Regions from separate parts of the Pseudoduganella sp. jia 9 genome, predicted to be linked through region 3. Evidence: predicted binding sites of a transcription regulator. Region 3 holds the regulator's gene; each other region holds the start of a gene.
What was found. The regulator FNR, encoded in region 3, switches genes on or off when oxygen is low (the NO sensors DNR and NnrR bind a similar motif). The targets are predictions, from matches to a motif close to TTGATNNNNATCAA.
Positions count from the first base shown of each region.

Region 1: the regulator FNR is predicted to act here: its motif matches at 1,799-1,812, upstream of oxc (oxalyl-CoA decarboxylase).
Region 2: the regulator FNR is predicted to act here: its motif matches at 3,374-3,387, upstream of ACY34H_RS20565 (OmpW/AlkL family protein).
Region 4: the regulator FNR is predicted to act here: its motif matches at 1,823-1,836, upstream of ACY34H_RS01320 (XrtA system polysaccharide chain length determinant).

Region 1 covers NZ_JBUPWE010000004.1:226,777-232,527, reverse strand. The annotation lists gene ACY34H_RS05935 (2-dehydropantoate 2-reductase) at 1-686, shown strand, start outside; gene ACY34H_RS05930 (hypothetical protein) at 756-905, opposite strand; gene ACY34H_RS05925 (Crp/Fnr family transcriptional regulator) at 1,145-1,753, opposite strand; gene oxc (oxalyl-CoA decarboxylase) at 1,912-3,618, shown strand; gene frc (formyl-CoA transferase) at 3,715-4,965, shown strand; gene ACY34H_RS05910 (PAS domain-containing protein) at 5,044-5,490, shown strand; gene ACY34H_RS05905 (class I SAM-dependent methyltransferase) at 5,495-5,751, opposite strand, start outside.
Region 2 covers NZ_JBUPWE010000015.1:37,250-43,000, forward strand. The annotation lists gene ACY34H_RS20545 (SoxY-related AACIE arm protein) at 1-89, opposite strand, end outside; gene soxX (sulfur oxidation c-type cytochrome SoxX) at 86-580, opposite strand; gene ACY34H_RS20555 (xanthine dehydrogenase family protein molybdopterin-binding subunit) at 610-2,796, opposite strand; gene ACY34H_RS20560 ((2Fe-2S)-binding protein) at 2,793-3,293, opposite strand; gene ACY34H_RS20565 (OmpW/AlkL family protein) at 3,454-4,077, shown strand; gene ACY34H_RS20570 (DUF2244 domain-containing protein) at 4,264-4,725, opposite strand; gene ACY34H_RS20575 (hybrid sensor histidine kinase/response regulator) at 4,854-5,751, opposite strand, start outside.
Region 3 covers NZ_JBUPWE010000001.1:17,743-23,493, reverse strand. The annotation lists gene ACY34H_RS00105 (hypothetical protein) at 1-331, shown strand, start outside; gene ACY34H_RS00100 (response regulator) at 332-3,556, opposite strand; gene fnr (fumarate/nitrate reduction transcriptional regulator Fnr) at 3,711-4,466, shown strand; gene ACY34H_RS00090 (FixH family protein) at 4,480-4,980, opposite strand; gene ccoG (cytochrome c oxidase accessory protein CcoG) at 4,994-5,751, opposite strand, start outside.
Region 4 covers NZ_JBUPWE010000001.1:287,839-293,589, forward strand. The annotation lists gene ACY34H_RS01310 (XrtA/PEP-CTERM system exopolysaccharide export protein) at 105-743, opposite strand; gene ACY34H_RS01315 (S1 family peptidase) at 873-1,658, opposite strand; gene ACY34H_RS01320 (XrtA system polysaccharide chain length determinant) at 1,927-3,447, shown strand; gene ACY34H_RS01325 (XrtA-associated tyrosine autokinase) at 3,472-4,419, shown strand; gene ACY34H_RS01330 (TIGR03016 family PEP-CTERM system-associated outer membrane protein) at 4,412-5,751, shown strand, end outside.

The sequences.
Region 1 (5,751 bases), on a different contig from region 3:
TCCATCGCCACGGCGGCGAGTTCGAAGGGCGGCCGGTGCTCAGCGTGGACCCTGCCAACCAGCTGGCGCAGGCCATTCCGCCGGCGCGCATCCTCGGCTGCGTGGTCTACCCGGCGGCGGAGCTGGTGTCGCCCGGCGTGATCCGCCATATCGAAGGCAGCCGCTTCCCGCTGGGCGAACTCGACGGCAGCACGAGCGAGCGGGCCGGCAGGGTGGGGGCCTGCTTCGAGCATGCGGGCCTGAAGGCGCCGGTGCTGGACAATATCCGTGCCGAGATCTGGCTGAAGCTGTGGGGCAACCTCAGCTTCAATCCCATCAGTGCGCTGGCGCATTCCACGCTGGTCGACATCTGCCAGCACCCGCTGGCGCGCAACCTGGCCGCGAGCATGATGCGCGAGGCCGAAGCGGTGGCGGCCAAGCTGGGCATCGCCTTCCGCGTCACGCTGGACCGCCGTATCGAAGGCGCGGAAAAGATCGGCAAGCACAAGACATCGATGCTGCAGGATGTCGAGGCCGGGCGGGGACCGGAGATCGACGCGCTGGTGGGATCGGTGATCGAGCTGGCGCGGATGACGGGTACGCCGACACCGCACATCGATTCCGCGTATGCACTGGTGAAGCTGCTGGAGCAGTCGATGGCCGAGGCGCGCGGCGGCGTGCGGCTGCACAAGGCGGTGGCGGCCTGACCGCGCCAGGCTACGGACGAAAAAAAACCGGGACAGCGCGTCGTCCCGGTTTTCGTGACCCTTCGAGGCTTACAGGCCCCAGGTGTAGGCCGCTTCTTCGCGGTCCTGCTGCTGGTCGCTCAGCTTGTCGCGCCATTCCAGCTGGAAGAACTGGGCGATCAGGCCGGCGAGCGAGAAGTCATTGTTCTGTTGCTTTGCGGTATCAGTGAGGCCGTTCATTTTGCTGCTCCTTGAATGGTTGAAAGCGTGTATGCCTTTGATTATAAAGGCGGCACACCCCCGGTCCAATTGACGGCAGCCATAACGGTCATTCAATGTATGAATGACTGTCTATGAAAAAGCGCTCAAAAATCAGGCAAATTTATTTAGTGAGTGTCGGTAGGAAACTGTTGTTTTCACCTGCTGCTTGGGGTAACCGGACAGTGAGCGGGAGCTCGCCGGCTACCTGCGCACGCGCGTCAGATCTTGCCCTGGTGCTTCAGCCGGCTCAGCGTCTCCGGCGACAGGTTCAGGTAATACGCCAGTTCCTTCTTCGGCAACCGCTCGAACAGTTCCGGAAACTTGCGCATGAAGCGGTGCACGCGGCCCGGCGCATCGAGCAGGTGCAGCGTGATCGTGTGGGCCATGATGCCGCTCATCAGGTTCATCACTTCGAACTCGAATGCCTGCTTCACCACGCTGTGGCTCTGCAGGAAATCCACCCACTGCGACAGCGGCATGCTGGCCACGCGCGCCTTCGTCATGCACACGATGCTGTACGGCGTGGGCGTCTTCAGGCACCACGCGGCATAGCTGGTTTCGATGTCGCGTTCGGAGGAGAAGCGCAGGATCATTTCCTTGGCTTCGTGGTTGGTGACCAGCCGCTTGAGGATGCCGTCCAGGATGAAGTACTGCTGCATGTCGTACACGCCCTGGTTCAGGAGCAGGTCGCCCTTCTGGTGATTGGTCACCGTCAGGTATGGCTCCAGGGCGGCCATTTCGCTGTCGCGCATTTCCTTGAGAACGATGTTCTGTTTCAGCTGTGCGCGAATGATGTTTCGTTCAGGGTGATTTGCGATGAGCGTCATGCGTAACCGACCAACATACACGAGATTGTCATCATGCGGTGAATCTTGACCGCGGTCAATGATTCAAATCAGAGCGGCTGGCTATGATGGTTCCAGGGCGAATCGGCTGGCCAGGTCGCCTGAACCGACGGGCACCTCGAAAATAAATGGAGACAACCATGACCCACAATGTATCGGTAGAAGTCACCGACGGCTTCCACCTGGTGATCGATGCGCTGAAACACAACGACATCGATACGATTTTCGGCCTGGTCGGAATACCGATCACCGATCTCGCCCGCCTGGCGCAGGCCGAGGGCATGCGCTTCATCGGCTTCCGGCACGAGCAGAACGCGGGCAACGCGGCCGCCATCGCCGGCTACATGACGAAGAAGCCGGGCATCTGCCTGACCGTGTCGGCACCGGGCTTCCTGAACGGGCTGACGGCGCTGGCGAACGCCACCACCAACTGCTTCCCGATGATCCTGATCTCCGGTTCCAGCGAGCGCGAAATCGTCGACCTGCAGCAGGGCGACTACGAAGAGATGGACCAGCTGAACGTCGCCCGTCCGCACTGCAAGGCGGCGTTCCGCGTGCTGAAGGCCGAGGACATCGGCATCGGCATCGCACGGGCGATCCGCGCCGCCGTCTCCGGCCGTCCCGGCGGTGTGTACCTCGACCTGCCGGCGCAGCTGCTGGCGCAAACGATCGAGGCGGGCCACGCACAGCGCTCGCTGGTCAAGGTCATCGATGCTGCGCCGCGCCAGCTGCCGGCACCCGAGTCGGTGGAGCGCGCGCTGGCGCTGCTGAAGAGCGCGAAGAAGCCGCTGATCCTGCTCGGCAAGGGCGCCGCCTATGCGCAGGCCGACGCCGACATCCGCGCCTTCGTCGAACGCACCGGCATTCCCTACCTGCCGATGTCGATGGCCAAGGGCCTGCTGCCCGACACGCATGCGCAATCGGCTTCGGCGGCCCGCTCGTTCGTGCTGGCCGAGGCGGATGTCGTGGTGCTGGTCGGCGCGCGCCTGAACTGGCTGCTGGCGCACGGCAAGGGCAAGACGTGGGGCAAGCCGAAGCAGTTCGTGCAGATCGATATTGCGCCGACGGAAATGGACAGCAACGTGGCGATCGCCGCGCCGCTGGTCGGCGACATCGGTTCCTGCATGGGTGCGTTGCTGGCGGGGCTCGATGGCGCGGGTATCGACAAGCCGGACGGCGAATGGCTCGGCGCGATCGCCCAGCGCAAGGAGCAGAACACGGCGAAGATGGCCGCGCTGCTGGACAAAAATCCGGTACCGATGAACTTCCACAGCGCGCTGCGTTCGATCCGCGACGTGCTGAAGGAATACCCGGACATCAACCTGGTGAACGAAGGCGCCAACACGCTCGACTTCGCGCGCAGCATCATCGACCAGTACCAGCCGCGCAAGCGATTCGATTCGGGCACCTGGGGCATCATGGGCATCGGCATGGGCTTCGCGATCGGCGCCGCGGTCACCAGCGGCAAGCCGGTGGTGGCGGTGGAAGGCGACAGTGCCTTCGGCTTCTCCGGCATGGAGCTGGAAACGATCTGCCGCTACGAACTGCCTGTCACCACCATCGTGTTCAACAACAATGGCGTGTACCGCGGCACGGACGTGAACCCCACCGGCGGCAAGGACGTGGCGCCCACCGTGTTCGTCAAGAACGCCCGCTACGACAAGATGATCGAGGCGTTCGGCGGCATCGGCTACCACGCCACCACGCCGGAAGAACTGGCGCGGGCACTCTCGGAAGCGATCGCCGCCGGCAAGCCGGCGCTGATCAATGCCGTCATCGATGAAACGGCCGGCACCGAAAGCGGGCGCCTGACGAACCTGAATCCGCAAAGCGCCGCGAAAAAGTAAAACCAACGCGTTTGATTTTCCACGACGCCGGCACCACCGCTGCCGGCGCGGGGCCCGCTACGACCTCAGTTACCAACAATTCAAGGAGACTGCACCATGAGCAAGCCATTGGAAGGCATCAAGATCATCGACTTCACCCACGTCCAGGCAGGCCCCGCCTGCACCCAGATGCTGGCCTGGTTCGGCGCCGACGTGATCAAGGTGGAGCGGCCGGGCGCGGGCGACGTCACCCGTTCGCAGTTGCGCGACATTCCCGGCGTCGATGCGCTGTACTTCACCATGTTGAACAGTAACAAGCGCTCGCTGACGCTCGACACCAAGACGGCCGACGGGAAAGAAATCCTGACGAAGCTGATCAAGGAATCCGACGTGCTGGTGGAGAACTTCGGCCCCGGCGCGCTGGACCGCATGGGCTTCACGTGGGAGCACATCCGCGAGCTGAATCCCGGCATGATCGTGGCGTCGGTGAAGGGCTTCAGTGACGGCCACCATTACGAGGACCTGAAGGTGTACGAAAACGTCGCCCAGTGTGCCGGCGGCGCGGCATCCACCACCGGTTTCGACGACGGCCCGCCGACCGTCAGCGCCGCCGCGTTGGGCGACAGCAATACCGGCATGCACCTGGCCATCGGCATCCTGACGGCGCTGCGTTCGCGCGATGTCACGGGCCGCGGCCAGAAGGTGGCGGTATCGATGCAGGACAGCGTGCTGAACCTGTGCCGCGTGAAGCTGCGCGACCAGCAGCGCCTGGACCGCGTGGGCTACCTGGAAGAATATCCGCAGTACCCGCACGGTTCGTTCTCCGACGTGGTGCCGCGCGGCGGCAATGCCGGCGGCGGCGGCCAGCCGGGCTGGGTGCTCAAGTGCAAGGGCTGGGAAACCGATCCGAACGCGTATATCTACTTCACGATCCAGGGCCATGCCTGGGCACCGATCTGCCGCGCGATCGGCAAGGAAGAGTGGATCGACGATCCCGCCTACATGACGGCGCAGGCGCGCCAGGACAAGATCTTCGACATCTTCGGCACCATCGAGGAATGGCTGAAGGACAAGACCAAGTTCGAGGCGGTGGACGTGCTGCGCAAGTTCGACATTCCATGCTCGCCCGTGCTGTCGATGAAGGAGCTCGCCAACGATCCGTCGCTGCGCGCCAGCGGCACGATCGCCGAGGTGGACCACAAGGAGCGCGGCAAGTACCTGACCGTCGGCAGCCCGATCAAGTTCTCGGACCTGAAGGTGGAGATCAAGGGCTCGCCGCTGCTGGGCGAACATACCGACGAGATCCTCGAGTCGCTCGGCTACAGCCAGAATCAGATCGCGGCGCTCCACGAACAGCGCGTCGTCTGACCCCGGGTCGGCTTTTTCGGTTCTTCCCGTTCGCGCGCCCGCCAGAAGCGGGTGCGCATTTTTCATTCAGGAGCCCACATGACCACCGAAATCGACTTCGAACAGCTGGTGCGCGGCATCGGCGACGGCGTCATCGTCTGCGATGCGGCCGGCGCGATCACGTTCTGGAACGATGCCGCCACCCGCATCTTCGGCTTCACGGCGGGCGACGCGCTCGGCCAGTCGCTCGACCTGATCATTCCCGAACGCCAGCGGCAGCGCCACTGGGATGGTTATCACAAGACGGCGGCCACCGGCGAAACGCGCTACGGCAACGACCTGCTGCGCGTGCCCGCGCTGCACAAGGAAGGCAAGCCTCTGTCGATCGCGTTCACCGTGGCCATGCTGTACAACGCCGCAGGCGAAGTGGCGTCGGTGATCGCCGTGGTGCGCGACGATACCGCGCGCTGGAGTGAGGAGCGGGCCTTGCGGGCCCGCGTGCGCGAACTGGGAGCGGCCGCGCGCAGCGAGCCGGTCGCCTCCTGACGGATCACGGCGCCGTGGCGGTGACGTCCCAGCACGCCGCCGTGAAGCGCACCGTGTCGCCGTCGACGAACGGGGCGAAGGCCGCCACGGCCTGCGGCACGATCGCCGCCCGGGCGGCGGCATCGAGCTGGGGCAGCGCGCGGCCCACGGGGCCCATCATCGTCGCGTAGCGGGCCAGCTCGCGCTGCGCGAACGCGCACGGCACATCGCGCGGCGCGATGCGGATATCGCGCCAGCCAGCACCGGCGAGAATGCGTTGCA
Region 2 (5,751 bases), on a different contig from region 3:
CGCACCAGTGCCAGCAGCGTGCCGGCGGCAAGCAGCTGGCGGCGGTGGCGGCTCGGAAGCTTGTTCCGCGGCTCATTTGTCGAATTCATGGCGCAGCATCCTTCAGCGTGGACAGGTAGGCTACGACATCCTCGATTTGCTGGGCGCTCAGGATCGTCTTGCCCGCATGGGCGGGTGCCACGCGCGCCAGCCCTTCGGTGCGAAAGTAGGACGGCATGATCGTTTGCGGATTCAGGCGCGAGGAGTCCGAGATGCGCAGGCGCAGTTGCGGGACTGTCCAGCGCGCGCCGGCGCCGGCCAGGCTGGGCGCCAGGTCGCCCTGGAAGCGTTCCTCGGCAATCGGCGCCGAGTGGCACAGCAGGCACAGGCCGACATGGCGGTCGGCCACGATGGCGCGGCCGCGCTGCGGGTCGCCGGTCGTGGCGCCGGGCAGCGGGTTGGGGATGCCGTCGAACGCATGGGCATGGGATGCCAGCGCCAACACCACCGGGGACAGACCCCTGGCCACCGTTAGTAGCCACGGGGAAGCGGCAACAATAGCGGGGTCAGTCCCCTCGGCCACCTTGGCCATAGATGTCATGCTCCCCCCTGGCCGCGGGCCATCGCCCGCTACGCCTTCTTGAGACTGTGGTTCTTCAGCGGCAGGTCGCGGATGCGCTTGCCGGTGGCCGCGAAGATCGCGTTCAGCACGGCCGGTGCGGCCACGGCGATCGTCGGCTCGCCGACGCCGCCCCAGAAACCGCCGGACGGAACGATGATCGTCTCCACCGCCGGCATCTCGTCCATCTTCATCACCGGATAACTATCGAAGTTGGTCTGCTCCATCTGGCCGTCCTTGACGGTGCACTCGCCGTACAGCGCGGCAGACAGGCCATAGACGAACGAGCCTTCCACCTGCGCCTCGATCTGCTGCGGATTCACGGCATGGCCCGGATCGGTGGCTGCCACGATGCGGTGGATCTTCAGCTTGCCTTCCTTGTCCACCGAGACTTCGGCGCACGCGGCCACGTAGCTGCCGAAGCCCATCGTCTGCGCCAGGCCGCGATAGACACCCTTCCTGGGCTTCTTGCTCCAGCCGATCCGTTCGGCCACCGCATTCAGCACGGCCAGGTGCTTCGGGCTGTCCTTCATCAGCTTGCGGCGCAGCGCCAGCGGATCCTGCTTCGTCGCATGGGCGATCTCGTCGATGAAGCATTCCAGGTAGATGGCGTTCTGGTTCAGGTTCACGCCGCGCCAGAAGCCCGGCGGCACCGGCGGATTGCGCATCGCGTGGTCGACCAGCAGGTTCGGCACCGTGTAGCCGATCGACGCATCCGTGCCGGGCGCATTCAGCCCCTGGAACACGGCGCCATCCTTGCCGTTCTTGATATTGCCGGGGAATAGCGCCGCCACGATCGACTGGCCCGAGATGCGCATGTGCAGCGCTGTCACGTTGCCGGCCTTGTCCAGCCCGGCCGTCAGCTTGCACTGCGTGACCGGGTGGTAGCGGCCGTGCAGCATGTCCTCCTCGCGGGTCCAGATCAGCTTGATCGGCGTGCCCGGCATTTCCTTGGCGATCTGCACCGTCTGGCGCACCCAGTCGTGTACCGCGCCGCGCCGGCCGAAGCCGCCGCCCAGGTGGATTTTATGGACGTCGCAGCGCTCCTGCGGCAGGCCGGCCGCTTCCGATGCGGCGGCCAGTGCCGCTTCGCCGTTCTGGGTTGGCGTCCATACCTCGCAGCGTTCCGGCGTCCAGCGCGCGGTGGCGTTCATCGTCTCCATCGTCGCGTGGTTCTGGTGCGGATACGAATACACGGCCTCGATACGCCGCGCCGCGCCGGCCAGTGCGGCCTTCACATCGCCGTTCGCGTTGCCGACAGCCGCCTCCGGCGCATCCAGCCCGGCCTTCAGCGTGGCTGCCACGTCCTTGCTGGACAGGTTCGCGTTCGGGCCCTTGTCCCATTCGATCGGCAGCGCGTCGAGCGCGGTCTTGGCGCGCCACCAGGTATCGGCCACCACGGCCACGGCGGAGTCGCCTACCTGCAGCACCTTCTTCACGCCCGGCTTGTCCTTGATCGCGTCGGCATTGAAGCTTTTCACCTTGCCGCCGAACACGGGGCAATCCTTGATCGCAGCGTTCAGCATGCCGGGCATCGCCAGGTCCATGCCGTAGACCTGCTTGCCGGTGGTCTTGTCGACGGTGTCGAGCCGGGCCAGGCGCTTGCCGGCGATCTGCCAGTCTTTGGGATCCTTGACGGTGACGTCCTTGGGCGCTTCCAGCTTGCCGGCCGCCTCGGCCACCTTGCCGTACGTGACGGTACGGCCGCTGGGCGCGTGCGTGATCACGCTCTTCGCCGCGCTGCATTCGCTGGCCGGCACGCCCCACTGCGTGGCCGCGGCCTGCACCAGCATCGCGCGCGCGGCGGCACCGCCCTTGCGCACATATTCATGCGAGCCGCGCACGCCATTGCTGCCGCCGGTCGAGAAGCTGCCCCATACGCGCTTGCGCGCCAGGTTGGTTCCCGGCGTGGGGTATTCCGTGGTCACCTTGCTCCAGTCCGCATCCAGCTCTTCGGCCACCAGCTGCGCCAGGCCGGTCAGCGTGCCCTGGCCCATCTCGGAACGCGCGATGCGGATGACGATCGTGTCGTCCGGCTTCACGACGACCCAGGCATTGATCTCGGGCGGCTGCGCGGCCTGTGCCTGCGCGGCGAACGGGATGTGGAAGGCCACGACGAGGCCCGCCGACTGGCCGAGGAAGCGGCGGCGTGCGGGGCTGGCGACGGGGGCGTCGGCCGGGCTGGTGACAGTGCTCATGCCTTGCTCCCTTCGCGGTGTTCGATCGCCAGGCCGGCGCTCTTCGCATCGCCGCCGCGCGCCACCACGTGGATCGCCTTGCGCACGCGGTTATAGGTGCCGCAGCGGCAGATGTTGGTCATCGCCATGTCGATGTCGGCGTCGGTGGGCCTGGGTTTTTCCTTCAGCAGCGCGGTGGCGGCCATGATCATGCCGCTCTGGCAGAAACCGCATTGGGGCACGTCCAGCGCGGCCCAGGCTTTCTGCACCGGGTGCGAGCCGTCCGGCGACAGGCCTTCGATGGTGACGATCTTCATCTGCTCCGTCACGGTGGAGACAGGGCGCACGCAGCTGCGCATCGCCTCGCCGTCGATATGCACGGTGCAGGCGCCGCACTGGGCGATGCCGCAACCGTACTTGGTGCCGGTCAGGCCAAGCTGCTCGCGCAGCACCCAGAGCAGCGGGGTATCGTCTTCCGCCTGGAACTCGCGGACCTGTCCGTTTACGTTCAGCTTCATGCCTTGTCTCCTGAAGAGGTTGGGTGCTTCGCGCAAATATATTACGTGTTTTTTGCCTATCTGTATTCGTTCCGGCAATTTTGATTTGGATCAATGTTTTTACGGATGAGCTTTTTTACACTGGCGCCGCTGACACAGTGAACAGAGAAGAGGAATCATCATGAAAAAAGCAGTCTTAGCAGTCATCGCCATCACGGCCGCCATGCTCGCAAGCCCGGCCATTGCGCAACCACAGGACAACGGCGGGAACTGGCTGGTGCGCGCCCGCGCAGTGCATATCGACCCGGCCGACAAGTCCACGCCGCTTGCCGGCAGCGGCGCGGCCGACCGCATCGGCGTCGAAAGCCGGACGATTCCGGAAATCGACATCGCCTATTTCTTCACCCCGCATATCGCCGCCGAGCTGGTGCTCACCTACCCGCAAAAGCACGAGGTCTATCTCGACGGGCAGGGCATCGGCAGCTTCCGGCATCTGCCGCCGACGCTGCTCGCGCAGTACCACTTCACACCCGGTAAAACGGTGAGCCCCTACGTGGGCCTGGGCGTCAACTGGACGACATTTTCAAAGAACAGGCTGCTGGACGGCCAGGGCAGCCTGGAGCATGACAGCGTCGGCCTGGCCGCGCAGGCCGGCATCGATTTCAAACTGGACCGGCACTGGTCGCTGAACGTGGATGTGAAGAAGATACAACTGCGCAGCGATGTGCTGATCGGCGGCGCGAAGGCCAGCAAGGTCAAGGTCGACCCGGTACTGCTCGGCGCCGGCATCGGATACCGCTTCTGAGGGAGCGAAGACAGCGTTTCAACCTGGAGTATCTCCAAGCCTTTTGCCTGCCCCCGGTTCGCCGGCGGCAGGTTTTTTTACGCAAACAGGAAAAACTGGGGACGTACCCTGGTTTTCAGGAAACTCCTGCACTCTTGCGTTATTGCCTGCAAACAGGGGTACGTCCCCAGTTTTGGGGTACGCATTTTACTGGGCGAGTTCCTTGCGCAGTTCCCGGGCCAGCGCGCGCCGTGGCTCCTCGGGCAGCCAGGTGCCGATCTCGACGGTGATGCCGCGTGCGATGAGCTGGATCGGGTCGCGCCGCCGCGCCGGTGGCACGATGCGCAGCCAGCAGGTGTCGAGGCGGATGGTGGAGCTTCGGCCGCCGCGCATCTTTTCCACGAACAGCATGCCGTTCTCGTGGACGATGCGGTCGGAATCGGTGGCATGCCGGCTGTAGACGACGAAGGCGGCGGTCACGGCGGCCATTTCCAGCACCGAGAAGGCCAGCACATACCAGGCGCCCTGCACGGCAAAGAACAGCCCGACGGCCAGCGACAGCGCGAGCAGCGCAGCCCACACGGCCACGGTCTGCCGTGGCGTCAGCGAACAGTTGCGCCGCACCAGCCATTCCCGCCTGCCACCGTCGATGGGCAAATCGCGTTTCACCGTGCGCCCTCCTTCCCGGCATTGTACGAAAGGCGGCAAAAGCCGTCAGCACGAAAGAACGAATAACGAAAGAAAGAATAACGAAAGAACGAAAGGCCACGCACGGCATGCGCGTGGCGGGGCAGCCCTCAGGCCGGCTGCTCCTCGCGCGGCAGCACCAGCGTGAACACGGAACCCTCGCCCGGCCGGCTGGCCACCGTCAGCGTGCCGCGGTGCGCCTCGGCCAGCTGGCGCGAGATGTACAGCCCCAGGCCCAGCCCGGAAGGCACGCCATTGCCGGCGCCCCGCTCATAGGGCAGGAAGATGCGTGCCTGCATCGCTTCGTCGATGCCGGCGCCCTGGTCGATCACGTCGATGCGGGCCGTGGTCTCGGTGGCCGAGAGCCGGATGCGCACCGGCTTGCCGCCGCCGTAGCGCAGCCCGTTCGTCAGCAGGTTGACGATCACCTGCTCGATGCGGAATTCGTCCCACCAGCCGCTCACGGTATCCGGTGCTTCGAGCTCGAACGTGGTGCCGGCATCCTGCGCCTGGCGCGCCAGGTCGTCCGTCAGCCGGTGCAGCATGGCCTGCAGCTCGGTCCAGGCGGGGCGGATCGACAGCACACCGCTACGGATGCGCGAGACGTCCAGCATGTCGTCGATCAGCCGGATCATCGCCTGGATCTGGCGGCCATCGCCTTCCACCATCTTTTCCAGCGCTTCCTTGCCGAACGCTTCGAGGTTGCCGCGTTCGAGCTGCATCCTGCGCATCTGCGTGCCCAGGAACAGCGTGTTCAGCGGCGTCCTCAGTTCGTGCGCCACCATCGACATGAATTCGTCACGCATGCGCAGCGCGTAGCGCAGCTCTTCCTGCGCGCCGCGCAGCTCGTTCATCATGGCATGCTGTTCCTCGACGCGGCGGCGGATCTCCATGCGCTGGCAATGCAGGTCGACGAATACGTTGACCTTGCTGCGCACCGCGTCCGGATCGAGCGGCTTGTAGAGGAAATCGACGGCACCCGTTTCATAGCCCTTGAACGCGTAGTTC
Region 3 (5,751 bases):
GTGGGGCGACAGGGCGTTCGTGCATGACGAACCCACGTGGAAATACACGCTGACGGGCTATGCGATCCACCATGCCAGCTCGCATTTCTGGGCCAGCATCTTCGAGCAGGCTGCGGGCAAGGTGTTCGACAGGCCCGGCGTGGCCTCCAAGCTTGCCTCGGCGGCGGCGGCATCGGCCGTGGCTTGCTTCGTCGACTACAAGCTCACGCCGCAGCGCCTGCAGCCGGGCTTCGACGTGCGCCTGTCGAAACGTTCGCTGGCGCTGGTGTACGGCGCATTCGCCATCGGCCTGGCGGCCGGCGCGCTGTTCAACCACCGGGAACGTTCGTAGTCATTCCCCCGCGCCCTGGTCGAGCCAGGCGCGGCCCGCTTCCAGCACCAGCGCCAGTTCGTGGCGCACGGCCGCGAAATGCGGTGCCAGCTGGCTGGCGGGCGATTCCGCGATCGCCAGCTCGGCATCCATCGTGGCCTTGATCAGGCGCTTCGCGCCCAGCACGCCGATGGCACCGCGCAGCGCGTGGAAGGTATGCGCCGCCGCCTGCACATCGCCGCTTGCCAGCGCACGATCCGCTTCGTCGGCCGGCGCCATGCCGCCTTCCAGCGCACTTTCCACCATCCTGCGCATCAGTGCCCGGCCTTTCGGATCCCGGCCCATCACGCGTGCCAGGCTGTCCATGCTGAACACGGGCTCGCCGCCTCGCACGGCCGGCGGTTCCGACTGCGGCTCGCGCGCCCGCGCTTTCTCCTGCGCTTCCAGCTGCGCTTCCAGCTGCGCTTCCTGTTGCGCTTCCAGCCGCGCTTCGAGCCGTGCTTCCTGCCGTCCTTCCTGCCCCGGTTCCGCCGGCCTGCGCCGGGCCGGCAGGTAGCGCTCGATGACCGCCATCATCTCGTCGACGACGACCGGCTTGGCGATGAAATCCGTGATGCCGGCCGCCATGCAGCGCTCCCGCTCGGACGCCAGCACGCCGGCGGTCATCGCGATCACCGGCAGGCGCAACGCCAGTTCCGAGCGTATCGCCGCGGTTGCCGAGAAGCCGTCCAGCACCGGCATCTGCATGTCCATCAGCACGATGTCGTAGCGCTGCGCGTCGATGCGCAACACGTCGAGGGCCTGGCGGCCGTCGCCTGCCACGTCGAGCGTGGCGCCGGCATGTTCGAGGATGCCGCGTGCCACCGCCTGGTTCAGCGGATTGTCCTCGACCAGCAGGAAGTGCACGCCCTGCAGGCGGCCCGCATAGCCCTGGGCGGTGGGCGGCAGCAGTTCGCTGCCGCCGCCCTTCACCGCCAGGGCCTGGTGCAGCGCGTCGAACAGCGTGGAACTGGTGATCGGCTTGACCAGTACCGCATCGGCCTCGGCACTTCTCGAAATCTGTTCGAGGCGCTCGCGCGCGAAGGCGTTGAGCATGACCACGATCGGCTGGCGGTGTCCGTCCGCCTCGCGCCGGATCGCGGCGGCCGGCGCATTGCCGTCGGGGCCGGCCATATGCCAGTCGGCCAGTACCACGTCGTACGGCCGGCCGGTGCGCATGCGGAAGGTGAACATCGCCAGCGCGGCACTGCCCGAATCGACCAGGTCCGCCTCCCAGCCCCACGCCTTGATCAGCCGGCCGATCAGGTTGCGGCTGGTGGCGTTGTCGTCCGCCACCAGTACGGCGAGGTGGCCGGCGGCCGGCTTGCGCGGTGCTTCCAGCCGCGGCAGCACACCGAACGGCAGTGCGAACCAGAAGCAGCTGCCCTTGCCCGGTTCGCTTTCGACGTGGATCTCTCCGCCCATCAGTTCGATCAGGCGGTGCGTGATCGCCAGGCCCAGGCCGGTGCCGCCGAAGCGGCGGGTGATGCTCTCGTCGGCCTGCGTGAACGCCTGGAACAGGTGCGACAGCTGTTCCGGATTCATGCCCATGCCGGTGTCGCGCACCTCGAAGCCGAGAACCGCCACGGTGTCGTCCGCACGGTATTCCTCCAGGCCCACTTCGACCACGACTTCGCCCTGCGCGGTGAACTTGATCGCATTGCCGGCCAGGTTCACCAGTACCTGCTGCAGCCGCAGCGCATCGCCGCGCAGCAGCCGGGGCACCTCCGGGTCGACGATGATGGCCAGCTCCAGTTCCTTGTCGCCGGCGTTCATCGTCATCGTCGTGGCCAGGGTGCTCATCGATTCGTCGAGGTCGAACTCGACGGGCGACAGTTCCATCCGCTGCGCTTCGATCTTGGAGAAATCCAGCACGTCGTTCAGGATGCCCAGCAGCGAATCGCCGGCGGTGCGGATCATGTGCAGGTACTTGCGCTGCTGGGGGGACAGGTCGGTGTTCTGCAGCAGTTGCGCCATGCCCAGCACGGCATTCATCGGTGTGCGGATTTCATGGCTCATGTTGGCCACGAAATCGCTCTTTGCCCGGTTGGCTGCTTCGGCGCGGTCGCGCGCCCGTTCCAGCTCGGCGGCGCGGGTCTCCAGCTCGTCCATCAGGTCGCCGGCATGCGCATCGGCCGCCGAACGTTCCCGCATCAGTTCATTGAAGGCGCCGGTCAGTTCGCCGATCTCGTCGCGCGACGTGACCGGCAGCGGGGCGAACTGCTGCGGCGCGCCGCGCAGCGCGCCGATCGCATCGCGCAGCCGCATCAGCGGCGACATCAGGCGCAGCATGGTCCATGTGATGACGGCTGCGGTGACGAGCGAGGCCAGCGTGCCCCACAGGGCGAGCCGCGCCAGCAGGTCTTCGAACGGTTCGAAGGCTTCCTCGGCCGGCAGGTTGGCAATCAGGATCCACGGTACCGTCTTCAGGCGCTTGTAGCTGAGCAGCGCGCGCACGCCGCGGCCGTCGGTGCTGATCGTGGTGCCTTCGAACCCTTCGCGGATCGCCAGCATGGTGGCGGCGTAGCCTTCCGGGTTGCGTGGTTTCAGCAGCCGGGTTGGATCCGGGTGCACGACATACACCGACGGCTCGTAGCCGGTGACGATGAAATAGTAGCCGGTGCGGCCCACCTTGGCCGTGCGCAGGTGTCCCAGCAGGTTGTTCTTGTAGAGCCGTAACACGCCAATCAGCACGCAGGCCACGTCGCCGTCCTCGCTCAGCACCGGGGCGACCATCTGCACCACGGGTTGCCGGTTCGCCTTGCCGATCACCGGCTCGGCGATCAGGGGAGACTTTTCCACCAGCACGCGCTGGAAGTAGGCGCGGTCCGTCACGCTGACGCCGGGGCGGCCCGGCAGCGCGGGTACGTCGGCCACGATGACGCCGGCCGGGCTGACGACGATGATATCGTCGAACAGGCGCAGGACGGCGCTGTAGTCGTAGTGCGCGCGCAGCGCCGGCGGGTCGGCACAGATGTCGCTGGGCTGCCAGCGTGCCGATTCGGCGACGATGTCGCGCAGCAGCGTCATCTTTTCATCCACCTCGAGCGCGGTGCGCGCGATCAGCGCATCCTGCTGGGCAAACAGCACGCGCGAGACACCCTCCTGCATGCGCTGGGCCTGCAGCACGGTCACGAGCGCGATCATCACGATGGATGTGACTGTCGTCGCCAGTGCGACTTTCGCCTTGATACCGAGCGGTCGCATGGTCTCCCCCCGCCGCGTTGTTATCGGTTCACTATGCGCCGCTTCGCCTCTGGCGTACTGTGCGGAAGGGCACGCAAGCTGCAAGTTGCGGCGAGCCTGGCGCGCCCGCCGGATCAAGTACACTGTGGGTCAACCGTAACCGACCATGACAAAGATGCATGAGCTTCCCTCGCTGACCCTGCCCGGCGCCACGATTGAAATCCTGAAGGCGCGCTGCTCGACCTGCAGCATGCACCAGCTGTGCCTGCCGATGGGGCTGGACATGGGCGACATGGACAAGCTGGACAAGATCATCGGCCGCCGCCGCAAGGTGCAGAAGGGCGAGAACCTGTTCCGTATCGGCGAGCAGTTCACGAACCTGTACGCGATCCGGCTTGGCCATTTCAAGACTTACCAGATCAACGCCAACGGCGAGGAACAGGTGACGGGCTTCCAGATGGGCGGTGAATTGCTGGGCATGGACGCGATCAGCACCGACCGGCACTATTGCAGCGCGCTGGCGCTGGAGGACAGCGAAGTATGCGAGATCCCGTTCGCCAGCCTGGAACGGCTGCTGGTGGACATGCCCACCCTGCTGCGCCACTTCCATCGCATGATGAGCCAGGAGATCACGCGCGAGCAGAGCGTGATGCTGCTGCTGGGGAATATGCAGGCCACGCAGCGCTTCGCCGCATTTCTCGTCAACCTGGCTTCGCGCTACGAGGTGCGCGGTTATTCCAGCACCGCGTTCCAGCTGCGCATGTCGCGCGAGGACATCGGCAACTACCTGGGCCTGACGATCGAGAGCATCAGCCGGCTGCTGAACAAGTTCAAGAAGCAGGGGCTGCTGAAGGTGTCGAACCGGGAAGTCGAGGTGCTCGACCTGCCGCGGCTCAAGGCGATCACGGCCGGCACCGAGACCTGCGCGTAGTGACCCACTAGTGCTATAGGGCCGCCAGCGTCACCTGCCGCGCCGCCGGCCAGTGCCATTGGCCTTCCAGGCGCCAGGTGCGCCGTTCATCTTCCACCAGCACGGTCCAGCGGCTGCGTTCGAGCAGCGGCAGCGGCACGGCGAAGCGGCCGGCCGCGTCGGGGCGCACCAGCAGGCGCAGGTCCTTCTCCGGCTGCGTGGCATGCGCCAGGTGCAGTTGCAGCGGGCCGCTGCGCACCGGTTCGCGCATGGACAGGCGGCCATGCAGTACGCCATGTGCGGCGTCGTAGCGCAGCGCGATGGCGGCGCCCAGCGCGGCGGCGCTGCGGTCGCGCCGCAAGTCCTGGTTGATCGCCTTGCCGCGCTTGTAGTAATCGCCCACCACCAGCGCATCCTGCTGCGCGAAGGCCAGCCAGCCGGTATAGGCGCCGGCTGCCAGCACGGCGGCCGGGCCGGCCATCAGCAGCCATGGCCAGCGCTCGCGGTACCAGGGTGTGGCGGAAATCGTGTGCATCGTGGACTCCTTTTCAGCGCGGGATGATGAAGACCGCGGCTTCCTCGACGGCGAGGCTGGCATCGTCGAGCGCCGTCAGCGTGAAGGCGATCCCGTTGGAGCCGGTCTTGCCGGCGCCGTGCGGGGCCCGTACCCGCACCGGCACGGCACGCGTTTCGGTGCCGGCCAGCGCGACGACATCTTCCGACGCCAGCGCCAGGCCGGGCAGGCCGGTGGCGGCGATCCGGTAGCGGTGCGGCCGCTCCGACGTATTCATGATCTGCAGCCGGTACACGTTCTCGATGGCGCCGCCATCCACTTCGCGGCCCATCGAGCCGCGGTCGCGGATCACGTCCATTTTCAGCGGCGTGCGGGTAGCCAGCGCATGGCCGACCGCCAGCGTGACCGCCAGCAGCGCGGCGCAGTAGGCCAGCACGCGCGGACGCAGCGCACGCCGCCGGATCTGCGCCGCCGTCATGTTCGTGGCCATCGCCCGGTCCGTGCTGTAGCGCACCAGGCCGCGCGGCTGGCCGACCTTGTCCATCACATCGTTGCAGGCATCCACGCAGGCGGCGCAGCCGATGCATTCGTATTGCAGGCCGTTGCGGATATCGATGCCGGCCGGGCATACCTGCACGCACAGCGTGCAGTCGATGCAGGCACCGCCCGTGGCCTTCTTGCCGCGCGGTTCGCCGCGCCCCGTGTCGTAGGTGATGATCAGCGTATCGCGGTCGAACATCGAGCTCTGGAAGCGGGCGTACGGGCACATGTACTTGCAGACCTGCTCGCGCA
Region 4 (5,751 bases), 270 kb from region 3:
CGACCACCGCTTGTAGACTTGCTAAATCAATGACTTAGAGCAAAAGAACGAAGCATTACAGTTGATTTGGCTCAGATCTTGTAAAGATTTTCGACAGCAGCGGCTTAGAAGAAGCTTTCCGGAATCACTAAAATGTCGCCAGGGCGCATCGACACATTTGCCGAGATATCGCCTTCCTTGATCAGGTCGTTCAAGCGCACACGGTATTGTTGTTGCTTGCCTTCGACGTTGCGGATGATGGTGGCTTTGTTACCAGCCGCGAATTCGGTCACGCCGCCTACAGCGATCAATACATCCATCAATGACATGTCGCGCCGGTATGGCAATGCCTGCGGCCGCGCGGCTTGTCCGATCACGCGGATCTGCTCTCCATATATACCTGTGAAGCCGGTGACGATGACGGTAACGACCGGTTGCTGAATGTACTTGGCAAGCGCTTTTTCGATGTCGCGTGCAAGTGCGGTAGGCGTCTTGCCGCTGGCTTCGAGGTCTTCAACCAGAGGAGTGGTGATCTTGCCGTCGGGCCGAACCGGCACGCTTTGCGACACTTCAGGATTGCGCCACACGATGATGTTGACGTTATCGCCAGGGCCGATCAGGTAGTCCGGAGAAGGTGCTGGTCCTGCATCAACCATCGTATTGCCCGAACTGGCGCAGCCGCCCAGCACACCCAGCATGACCGCGCCTGCCGCCAGCCAATTGAACAGCGTTTGGTATTTCACGGGATTCTCCAGTCTGGTCATTACAAGCGGTTCAAACGCATGACGACAGGAAGCTGCGTTTGCGTTGGAATTGTTGCGTACTCGTAACTTGCATTGAGTAAATTTAGTGTTGCTTATTTTATACGAGAGACGGCGCGGCCATACATTTTTTTACTTCCCGGCAGCGTTTTGCTGCAACAATTCCAACACGTAGCGCACAGGGACCGCATACGAAATGCCGCTAGGCTGGCTGATCGCATTTTCCTTCTGATTCTTGAGGAGTGTCATATTCAATACGCCGTGAACGATCCCGCTATCGGGGTCGTACACAGGACTGCCGCTGTTACCCGGATAGGCGGTACCGTCCAGCTGCAAGATCTGGAATGGGCGGCGTTGCAACTGGTTGATCGCACGGGAATCGAGCTTGCGCGAACTCAACGAGGGCAGCAGGATTGGCGTGATGGCTGACAGCATGGCTCGGTGGGTGACAGGTGTCATGCCCAGGCTCATGCCGAGCGGGAATCCGGTGAAAGCCAATGCCTCCCCTTCGGCGATGCTACCGCTGCTGTCCAGGCGTAGTGCGGGAAGCGGGGCACCCGTCAGCCGCAAGTGCGCGAGGTCATGTTCGCGGTCAATGGCCACCACGCTGGCGGGACGAAAGTTGAGCTTGTCCCCGTTGCCGATGACGATACCCAGCGTTTCCATTTTTTCGACATCGAGATCTGGCAATGCATGGGCATTGGTGATGATGGACAGCCCGTCGCTAACGGCAAAACCCGTCGCAACAAAGACGATCGCAGGGCTACGGGTACGCAGCAACGTGCCGACGCCGACCACTGACGGCTTCACGGACGGGATCGTATCTTTAAGTGCCGCTGATGCTGGCAGTGCATACGCAAGCACTGCGACAAGGCATGCCAGCAATACAAGCTGAAAAGGTCGGGTCACAACGTTCATCGGTTCAGGATACCAGAGTCAGATTAACTGACAGTGACATAAATTATTGCAACAATGAAATTATTTTTACGTTTTGTCAGCGGTTAGCAACGCTCTAGGCAATGTCATGTTGGAAAGAAAAATTAATATCAACAGGCAATGGTTTCTGCGGTATGATAGAGCAATTGATGTAATTTAAGCAATATTCAGGAAGGTTAGTGGGTCCTGTTTGACGCGGTGGCAGCATCCTGAATGGCTTAGCTGAAAGCGAGTTAACAAGATGGCAGAAATGATGACCCTGCTTTTGAGCTTCCTCAAAGCACTTGGCAAGTACCGCTGGTACGCGGTAGCAATCACATGGGTGGTTGCGGTTGTCGGCTGGACTGTAGTGTCCAAGCTGCCCAATGACTACCAGGCATCGGCACGTGTCTACGTAGATACACAAAGTATCTTGAAACCACTGCTTGCCAGCATGACCACGTTGCCGAATACCGAGCAGCAGGTAATGTTCATGCGCCGCACACTGATCAGCCGCCCGAACGTCGAGCGGGTGTTGCGCATGGTCGATCTCGACATCACGGCCAAGACGCCGCAGCAACATGAAAAGATCGTTGACGAGCTGATGACTCAAATCAAGATCATCGGTACCGAGCGCGATGACATTTATACGATTTCCTATAGCAATCCCAATCCGAAGCTGGGCAAGGATGTGGTGCAATCGCTCCTGACGATCTTTGTCGAGGGCAGCTTCGGTGGCAAGAAGCAAGAGTCCGAGAAGGCAATCCAGTTCATCGATGATCAAATCAAGATGTACGAGGAAAAGCTGGCCACTGGTGAGAACGCGCTGAAGGAATTCAAGATCCGCCACATGGGTCTGTTGCCGCGCCAGGGGGGCGACTACGCTTCCGCATATGGCGACCTGAACGAGAAAATCAGCCAGGCCCGGCTGGAACTGCTGGAAGCGGAACAAGCACGCAACGCCATCAAGCGCCAGATGGCGGGCGAAGACATGGCCCCGGTCACTGATACCGCTGAACGAGAGATCGTCGATCCTGAAATCGATGAGCGCATCTCGCTAGTGGAAAAGAATCTCGACCAGCTTCGTCTGCAGTTCACCGAGGAACATCCGGATATCGTGGCGGCCAAGCGCTTGATTGTCCAGCTTGAGCAACGCAAGAAGGAAGAAGCCAAAAAGGTCCGCGCAATCGATCCAGGCGCCGGCTATAGCCCGATGCTGCAGCAAATGAACGTCCAGCTGTCGGTTGAGGAAGCACGTATCGCCTCGTTGAAAGCACGGGTGGGCGAATATTCGTCACGCCTGGCGCAGATGCGCTCATTGAGCACGCAGGCGCCGGAGGTGGAAGCCCAGTTGGCGCAATTGAATCGCGACTACGCCGTGAACAAGGACAACTACGAGAAGCTGGTGCAGCGCCGTGAATCCGCGAAGCTGTCGGGCGACTTGTCTTCGGCGACCGACATGCTGACATTCCGTGTCGTTGACCCGCCATCGGTACCCAGCTTGCCGGCTGGGCCGAATCGGCCGCGCCTGAATACGCTGGTCTTCCTCGGCGCGCTGGTTGCCGGCCTCGGTACGGCGCTGCTGCTGAGCCAGATCCGGCCAACCTTCCTCAGCCAGACCAATCTGCGTGAGGTCACGGGCCTGCCGATCCTGGGCAGCATCGGGATGAACTGGACCGATCAGCAGAAGGTGCGCCGCCGCCGCCGCCTGTATGCCTTTGCCGCCGCGGTTGCCTCGCTGATTACAGCGTACGGCGGCGTACTGGCCTTCACCCTTTTCCGGCAAGCCTAAGCCGGGGAAAGCACAGGTTACAACGTGAGCATCATTGAAAAAGCCGCCAACCGTATCGGCAAACCCGTAGTGTCGACAGCGCCGCTGGCCCATGTGCGTACGCAGGTCGCGCCGTCCGCATCCGAACCCTTGCTGGAAAGCCCGGATGTCGCAGTCACCGAACTGCCGGATGTCGAGGCTCCCTTCCAGGGACCTGCGGTCGCATTGTCGAATCCCGAGCCGGCGACAACGGAGCCGCCCGCGCGCTCAACCCGCATGATCGAGCTGGATCTGGCCCGGATGAACGAGGCCGGCCTTGTCACGGCAGCTGGCGGCCGCACCAATCTGGTCGAAGATTTCCGTATCATCAAGCGGCCGCTGATCAAGCGCGCATTCGCGGCGCGCAAGCCTGGTGCCAATCCGGGAAACCTGATCATGATCACCAGTTCCCTGCCGGGCGAGGGCAAGACATTTACGTCAATCAACCTGGCGATGAGCATTGCGATGGAGCTCGACCACACGGTGCTGCTTGTGGATGCCGACGTGGCCCGTCCTTCCGTGCTGCGTACGCTGGGGCTGCCGGCCCAGCGCGGGTTGATGGATATCCTGTTGGACGATCATCTCGACATGTCAGAAGTGATGCTTCGCACTAACGTCAACACGCTGTCGATTCTGCCCGCAGGCACCTCGAATCCGCGTGCGACAGAGCTGCTGGCCAGTCAGGCGATGAAGTCTCTGGTATTGGAAATCGCCCACCGTTATCCGGACCGAATCGTCATCTTTGATTCGCCGCCGCTGTTGCTGACGAGCGAAGCGCATGTTCTGGCCAGCCACATGGGTCAGATTGTGGTTGTCGTCGAGTCGGAAAAAACCACCCAGCACGCAGTCAAGGAGGCGCTGCAGCAACTCGAAGGCTGCAGCAATGTCAACCTCGTCTATAACAAGTCGCGCGAGCTGAACACGTCCAGCAAGTACGACTATCACTATGGCTAAAGGTCGTACTCGCTGCGCCGTGCTGGGCTCGGCGATGATGCTTGCAGTGCTGCCATCGGCAGTGCGCGCGGCATGGCAGGTCAGTCCGAGCGTCGAGGTGCGTGAAACGTGGTCGGACAACCCACAACTGCGTAACGACAGTGAAAAGCAGAGCCAGTTCATTACTTCCGTCTCGCCCGGGGTGACGATCAAGAACGATACACCGCGGCTCCAGGTGGCAGCCTCTTACCGGCTGAGTGCATTTGCATACTCAGACAGCCGGGCGACGGGAAACGATCGCCTCAACAGCAACCTGAACGCGACCGCAAAGGGCAACCTGATCCGGGATTTCCTTTTTTTCGATGCGACCGCCGGCATCACGCAGGCTCAGGTCTCGGCGTTCGGCCCCGTCAATAACAGCGGCTACTCCGACACCAATCGTACCGAAGTGCGCTCGTACCGTGTGTCGCCCTATATCGTGCAGCAGTTCGGCGGGTTCGCCACAACCCAGCTGCGCTATGCGCACGACCTGGTCGACAGCGACCTGAGCGGTTTCGGTCGTAGTACATCGGACGTGATCGATTTCTCACTCAACAGCGGAACTGCCTTCAAGACCCTCGGTTGGGGACTGCAGCTGAACCGTGAAAATCTTGAAGACAGCATTGCGCCGAAATCGATCAACAGCTCGGCGCTGGCATCGTTGCGCTACTCGCTGAACCGCCAGTTCAGCCTGACGGCGACCGGGGGCTATGACAAGTTCGATTACGAAGGCATGGGCGAGGGCACGAAAGGTGCGTCCTGGTCGCTGGGCTTTGGCTACGAACCGAGCACGCGGACCAGCGTACGCATGTCGGCGGGCCGTCGCTACTATGGAAATAGTTATTTCCTGGCCGCGAGCCACCGCAGCCGCAACACCGTCTGGAGCATCAACTACAGCGATGACGTGTCCACCAGCCGGAACAACTTTGCGTTGCCTTCGACCGTCGATACGGCGACCATGCTGAACCAGATGTACCTGGCAAATTTTCCCGACCCGGTACAGCGTGCCGCGTTCGTCGAAGCCTATATCCGGGCCTTGGGGCTGCCGCGCTCCTTGCCGAACGCTGTCAATTACTTCAGCAACCGCTACACGCTACAGCGGCAGTTCAATGCATCGGTGGCCATGCGTTCGGCACGCACCACCACGATGGTCACGCTGTTCACGATGCGCCGCGAAGCGCTTTCCCTGGTGCAGTACGACAGTCCGCTGCTGGGGAGCGGCCAGCAAAACCTGAACGACAACACGGAGCAGACTGGCCTGTCGCTGAACGTCGGCTACAAGCTCAGTGCCCGCACCAGCGCCGCGTTGACCGC